Regions from separate parts of the Lysinibacillus sp. UBA6686 genome, predicted to be linked through region 1. Evidence: predicted binding sites of a transcription regulator. Region 1 holds the regulator's gene; the other holds the start of a gene.
The links. The regulator LexA, encoded in region 1, represses DNA repair genes until DNA is damaged. The targets are predictions, from matches to a motif close to CGAACATATGTTCG.
Positions count from the first base shown of each region.

Region 2: uvrB (excinuclease ABC subunit UvrB) is a predicted target of LexA. The motif match lies at 1,875-1,888, and genes of this name have one in related genera.

Region 1 is NZ_DKJS01000081.1:51,164-54,593, forward strand. It holds gene B2R82_RS21995 (prepilin peptidase) at 1-193, shown strand, start outside; gene B2R82_RS22000 (gamma-glutamyl-gamma-aminobutyrate hydrolase family protein) at 224-946, shown strand; gene B2R82_RS22005 (DUF4303 domain-containing protein) at 1,024-1,521, opposite strand; gene lexA (transcriptional repressor LexA) at 1,640-2,257, opposite strand; gene yneA (cell division suppressor protein YneA) at 2,422-2,736, shown strand; gene B2R82_RS22020 (YneB family resolvase-like protein) at 2,733-3,398, shown strand.
Region 2 is NZ_DKJS01000058.1:25,427-28,856, forward strand. It holds one part of gene prfB (peptide chain release factor 2) at 1-499, shown strand, start outside; gene B2R82_RS15195 (competence protein ComK) at 681-1,190, opposite strand; gene B2R82_RS15200 (IDEAL domain-containing protein) at 1,416-1,658, shown strand; gene uvrB (excinuclease ABC subunit UvrB) at 1,962-3,430, shown strand, end outside.

The DNA.
Region 1 (3,430 bases):
GGGCACATTAAATACACTCTTAACGTTGTTTATAGCTGCTGTGATAGGGATGGTTGTTGGCATTATAGTGTTAAAGGCAAGACAGCAGGGCAGAAAGACACCAATTCCATTTGGCCCATCCATTGCTATTGCGGCTATGGTTGTCTATTTTTATGGAGATGCCTTGATGAATTGGTATCTTGGGTTATGGTAGGAGATAACTTGAAATTATGGAGGGGATAAAGTGAAGCCAATAATTGGCATAACGGCCTTTTTGGAGGATGATTTGTCAGCAAGATTAAATGCTGCCTACAGTAATAGTATTATCGAAGCTGGGGGCATTCCGCTCATTATTCCACCTGGTATAGAGGAGGATGTTGCACAAGCTTTGTCTTTGACAGACGGGTTATTGCTGTCGGGAGGCTGTGATGTCCATCCATTTCTCTTTGATGCAGAGCCTGCACCCAAATTAGGGAAGGTACACCCTGAAAGAGATTCTGTAGAGCTTGCTTTAATCGAGGCAGCCTTTATTCGCAAGATGCCGATTTTTGGTATATGTCGTGGCATTCAAATATTAAATGTTGCCCTTGGAGGCAATATTTATCAGGATATGGAGAGCGAATATCATAGTAAAAAATTATTAAAGCATATGCAGCAGGCAGCTCGGGGTGTTGCTACCCACTATGTTACGGTTACACCTGATTCATTATTAAACAGAATCACCGAGAAAGAGAAAATAGCCGTAAATTCCTTTCATCATCAAGCTGTCAACGTATTAGCTGAGAAATTAAAGGTTGCTGCCAAATCCAGTGATGGAATTGTAGAAGCAGTCGTACATGAAGATCACCCGTTTTGTCTGGCGGTACAGTGGCATCCAGAAGAGCAGGCGATGGCAGGAGATGAAGTGTCAAAGAAAATATTTACTGCTTTTATAAAGGCAAGCCTAACATTCAAATTAGAGGCATAGAATCCATTGTAAAGTGGATTCTTTTTTTGATAAAGGAAGATGGCGAAAAATTTTGTTCGATATCTTCGTAAAGGTATTTAATACTGCCAATTACGGATAAATGCAGGGAGTAGGGGGTGATTTGGATTACAACGCTTTGCTGACGTTAGCTCCAATATTTCATCCTGGTCATCATCAGTCACCGAAATAAAAACAAAAATGCTTTCGTCGATAATGCCCTCCTGCTTCAATTCATACATCGTATCACTCATTGCTTGATGAAGCATCTCTTTATGTTTAACAAATTCCTCGTCTTCGATATGCAATATTGTATCTAATAATTCACGACTTACCTTTTCGAGCATATCCGTTTCATCATAATGTAAATATTCATCCTTTAAAAAACGATAGTTTTCGGGGTCGTCCTCATAGTTCTGACCAATTTCAATAAGTGATTTTTCGGTTCCCATTGTTAAATAAAGGCTTCCACAATCACCATCTGTCACTAAAACAGCCGCATAAATTTGTTCATCGTATAAGGAGCTATACATTGTCGTATAAGCCTCTTGTACAGCCTGCTTAATTTTTTGTTTCAAATGGATGCACTCCCTATGTAGATCGTATTTTGTTCTATGTCTCAAATTAAGAAAAAGAGGTATATGCTCATCAGGGAACATATCAGCCTCTTAAAATCATCCAAAAATTTTATATTTTTTAGTGCACTCGACGATAAAGGCCTACAACTTGTCCTAAAATTGAAACTTGATCGACAATAATTGGCTCCATTGTGGAGTTTTCAGGCTGTAAGCGGAAATGATTTTTTTCCTTAAAGAAACGCTTAACCGTTGCTTCATCCTCTTCTGTCATCGCCACGACAATATCCCCATTATCTGCTGTTGATTTTTGCTTTACAATAACTAAGTCTCCATCAAGTATACCAGCTTCAATCATGGATTCACCCATAATCTCTAGCATAAATAATTGATCCTCACTTGTCCCATAAGTATCTGGCAGCGGGAAATACTCTTCGATATTTTCAATAGCTGTAATTGGAGAACCTGCTGTTACTTTACCCACAAGAGGGACGTGAATAACACTTTGCTTTTGGATCGAGTCTTCTGGCTCCAATATTTCAATGGCACGAGGCTTTGTTGGGTCACGGCGGATAAAGCCCTTTTGTTCTAAACGAGCTAAATGTCCATGAACTGTTGAGCTTGAAGCAAGTCCAACTGCTTCGCCAATTTCACGTACAGATGGTGGATACCCCTTTGCGCGTACTTCTTCTTTAATAAAGGCTAAAATGTCTTCTTGTCTTTTCGAAACTTTTTTCATGATTGCTCACCTCTTTTTTCTTTTATTTCTACTTATTAGATAGTATAGCAGAATGCGAACACTTATGCAAACATAGGTTCGAAAAGTGTTTGACAAAAACATTTGTTCGCACTATTATAAGAACATACATTCCGAACAAACATTCTAGAAAAGAGGTTATAATGATGAATTGGTTAAAGAAAAATCCGCATATCTCCATTTTATTAGGGGCTTGCTTACTGTTTACAGGATACCTTTACATAACAGATCCTGGTGAGGTGACTTACAAGGAAATACAAGTCGAGCATGGCGATAGCCTATGGTCGTTAGCTGAGCAATACCGTGGTAAAATGAGTAAGGAAGACTGGATTAAATTAGTAAAGACAGAAAATGAATTACCTGATGTTCAAATTATTGCAGGTAAATCATTAGTCATTCCAGTGGTGGGAAACCAAGCCAATCCCATAAACTCTATTGAAATTGCGAGAAATGAACCATGATAAATAAACAACAATCGGCTGTAATCTATTGCCGCGTGAGTACAGAAAAAGAGACACAAAGTTCCTCGCTTGAGCGTCAGCAGGAAGAATTAACGCGCTATGCCAAGGAGCAGGGTTACAATATAAAGGGCATTTTTTTAGATCAGCATAGTGGCTATGATGTGGAGCGAGATGGCTTACTCGAAATGCTTGATTTCATTAAAGAAAAGAAAATTCATGCATTATTTGTCCAGGATGAAACTCGCTTAGGACGTGGGAATGCCAGAATGGCTGTGCTGCATTTATTGCAAAAAACAGAAACAGATGTTTTCTCCATGCGGGATGCAGGACCTGTACAATTAAATGAAATGGATACGATGCTGCTAGAAATATTAGCGATCGTAGAGGAATACCAGCGTAGAATCCATAATGCTAAAATACGGCGTGGTATGCGTCGAGCGGTGGAAAAGGGCTATAGACCTGAAAATAATTTATCGAATCGTGGAAATCCAAATGGGCAGGAGCGAAAAGAAGTCCCGATAGAGGAAATTATTAAGCTTCGAAACAAAGGCTTTACATTCGAGGAAATTGCCATGACGCTTCGAGGCTTAGGCTTTGATGTCAGCAAGGCAACAGTACATCGAAGGTATCGGGAGCATCAGGAAAAGGTAATAGGTGAATAATGGAAGGTCAGTGGGAGTTTTTATCATCCCAC
Region 2 (3,430 bases), on a different contig from region 1:
GCGAATCTCTCCATTCGATTCTTCAGGTCGTCGCCATACATCTTTTGTGTCTTGTGATGTTATGCCTGAATTCGATGACAATATTGAAATCGATATTCGTACAGAGGATTTAAAGATTGATACGTATCGTGCAACAGGTGCAGGTGGTCAGCATATTAATACAACAGACTCAGCTGTCCGTATTACTCACATCCCGACTGGTACAATTGTACAATGTCAGGCTGAGCGCTCACAAATTAAAAACCGTGAAAAAGCGATGACAATGTTAAAAGGAAAATTATATCAATTAGAGCTAGATAAACAACAGGCACAGCTAAATGAAATTCGTGGTGAGCAGAAAGAAATCGGCTGGGGCTCACAAATTCGTTCATATGTATTCCATCCATATTCAATGGTGAAGGATCATCGTACAAATGAAGAAACAGGCAATGTAGGAGCAGTGATGGATGGCGACTTAGATCCATTCATTAATGCATACTTACGTTCGAAAATTGGCTAATCAATTCCCTTCAAGGGCACAGAAACTTTGTGCACCTGAAGGGAATTTTTTTATCTTCATTCATCAAATATTTTTGTATTGAAAGCATAGCGGTAGCGGAGGATACAGAAGACTCCTACCTCTATGTGAATGCAGTTTTGGTTTCTTTTCAAGCGGTGTCCAAAGACCTGCTGTAATTAAATCAGAAAGGCGGATGATATGGGGCATCATGACTAATGCTCTTTCGTTCATTCATGTAATGCTTATAGAGCATGGATGCATTGACAAATTGTTTACTGATAGAAGCATATTGAATAGGTAATTCTATTTGTTTATCGTTTTTAAGTGTGATAATACAGCCTAATTTACTCGGTATAATATTCGAAATGGCGTGAAGTCCAATCCAAATATTATGGATGGAGTTCGGAGAATAAGTTGGTAAAAAGATACATGGGAAACCATAATCAAAGGCTACTACGATTGGTAGTTTATGTTGATTGCCAAAAAAGCGTTTAGCGGAATATTTTGCAGCCTCATAGGTTGTCCCAAGCGAGATACAGGATTTTCGTAGAATGTGCATAGGTTTACGAGTAACGATAAGCTCATTATGTTTATCAATAACCCTTGTGAAGATTTTTGCCCCATGCTGGATAGGTTCCAGTAAATAGGTGTTGAAAGAGATTAAATATCCATTGACATAATTTGTTTGCATAAATGGTGTTCCTCCTTTTCTCTTAATAGCTGTAGTGTAGAGGATAAACTCAAATATTGATAATATAGATAAAATGTAAAACCTATTGATAAATGAAGAAAACATGTAGAGAATTTGCTTCAAATGAACAGAGATTAATGACTAATCCAAGTTATTTTCAATTCTTATGCATTGCATTTTAAATTCAATTTTCATATAATTTAGAAAAGGATCGAGGTGAGATCGTTGGATAAATATTATTCGTATACAGATTTTCTAAAAGCCGTGGGTCAGTCAAAGAAAGTTGATGAGGCAGAAAAATTATTGAACGAGATTTATTTGGATTTATTTTTAAATCATATCCAGCGTATGCATCGTGAAGAGCAGCTCATGGTTCTGATAGATAGAGCACTCGATGAAAAAGATGAAAAGGCATTTCATCTATACGCACATGAACTAACAGTTTTACGCCAAGCAGCAAGTGAATAATATGACGAGCCCGCCCTCCTAAAAATTGGAGGGCGGGATTTTTTTGCGTATAGGTTAGTAAAAGAATTAACTCGTTATTGTATGAGGGGAATCTGTTTAGCTGAAAGGGCTTGAAAACTTGATGAAGCGGCTATTATAAGAGTAGAAAGGTATTCCATAATTTACTTGAAGGATTCATAACAATATCGTTATTTTATCGAAAGAGAAAAGAATTTACAAACATTCGTTCGTTAAATGTTCGAAATTTTAGTGCTGCTATGCTAAAATAAATGTACAAATTGGAAGGAAAGGACGGGGGCGTGTGTGCAAGTATTTGATTTACAAGCGCCATATCAGCCTAATGGGGATCAACCACAGGCAATCGCGGAATTAGTGGAGGGTGTACGTGCGGGGAAACGTCATCAAACATTACTTGGTGCAACAGGAACAGGAAAAACGTTTACTATCTCTAACGTTATTCAGCAGATTAAAAAACCGACACTGATTATGGCACACAATAAAACACTGGCAGGTCAATTGTATAGTGAATTTAAAGAATTCTTCCCGAATAATGCTGTAGAATACTTTGTCAGCTATTATGATTATTATCAGCCAGAGGCCTATGTTCCACAAACTGATACTTATATTGAAAAAGATTCAAGTATCAATGATGAAATCGATAAATTACGTCACTCTGCCACATCTGCATTATTTGAGCGTGATGATGTTATTATTATTGCTTCTGTATCCTGTATTTATGGCTTAGGTTCTCCAGAGGAATATCGTGAAATGGTGGTATCGATTCGGACAGGCATGGAAATTGAACGCAATCAGCTACTACGCAAGCTAGTAGATGTTCAATATGAACGCAATGATGTTAGCTTTACTCGCGGAACGTTCCGAGTACGTGGAGATGTGGTGGAAATATTCCCAGCATCCCGAGATGAGCATTGTATTCGCGTGGAGTTTTTCGGTGATGAAATCGACCGTATTCGTGAAGTGGATGCGTTAACAGGGGAGATTTTATCAGATCGAGATCATGTCGCTATTTTCCCAGCATCCCACTTCGTTACACGAGAAGAAAAAATGCGGAAAGCCATTGAAAATATTGAAAAAGAGTTAGAAGAAAGGTTAGCGCTTTTACGTGCCGAGGATAAATTATTAGAGGCTCAGCGTTTAGAGCAACGCACTCGCTATGATTTAGAAATGATGCGTGAAATGGGCTTTTGCTCAGGAATCGAAAATTATTCACGTCACCTAACATTACGTGAGGCAGGAGCGACTCCTTATACCCTGCTCGATTATTTTCCAGATGATTTTTTACTGGTTGTTGACGAAAGTCACGTTACACTGCCACAAGTTCGGGGAATGTACAATGGTGACCAAGCACGTAAAGGTGTGTTAGTCGAGCATGGCTTCCGTTTGCCGTCAGCGCTTGATAATCGCCCATTACGTTTTGAGGAATATGAAAAACGAGTTCATCAAGCTATTTATGTATCGGCAACACCTGGTCCCTATGAGCTTGAACATTCTCCAGAAATGGTGGAACAAATTATACGTCCAACTGGGCTGCTGGATCCGCTAATTGATGTGCGACCAATTGAAGGACAAATTGACGATTTGATTGATGAAATTCAAGACCGCATTTCGCATGATGAACGAGTACTTGTAACAACCTTAACGAAAAAAATGTCAGAGGATTTAACAGCCTATTTGAAGGAAATGGGTTTAAAGGTGGAATATCTGCATTCAGAAATTAAGACGCTCGAGCGTATTGAAATTATTCGTGAGCT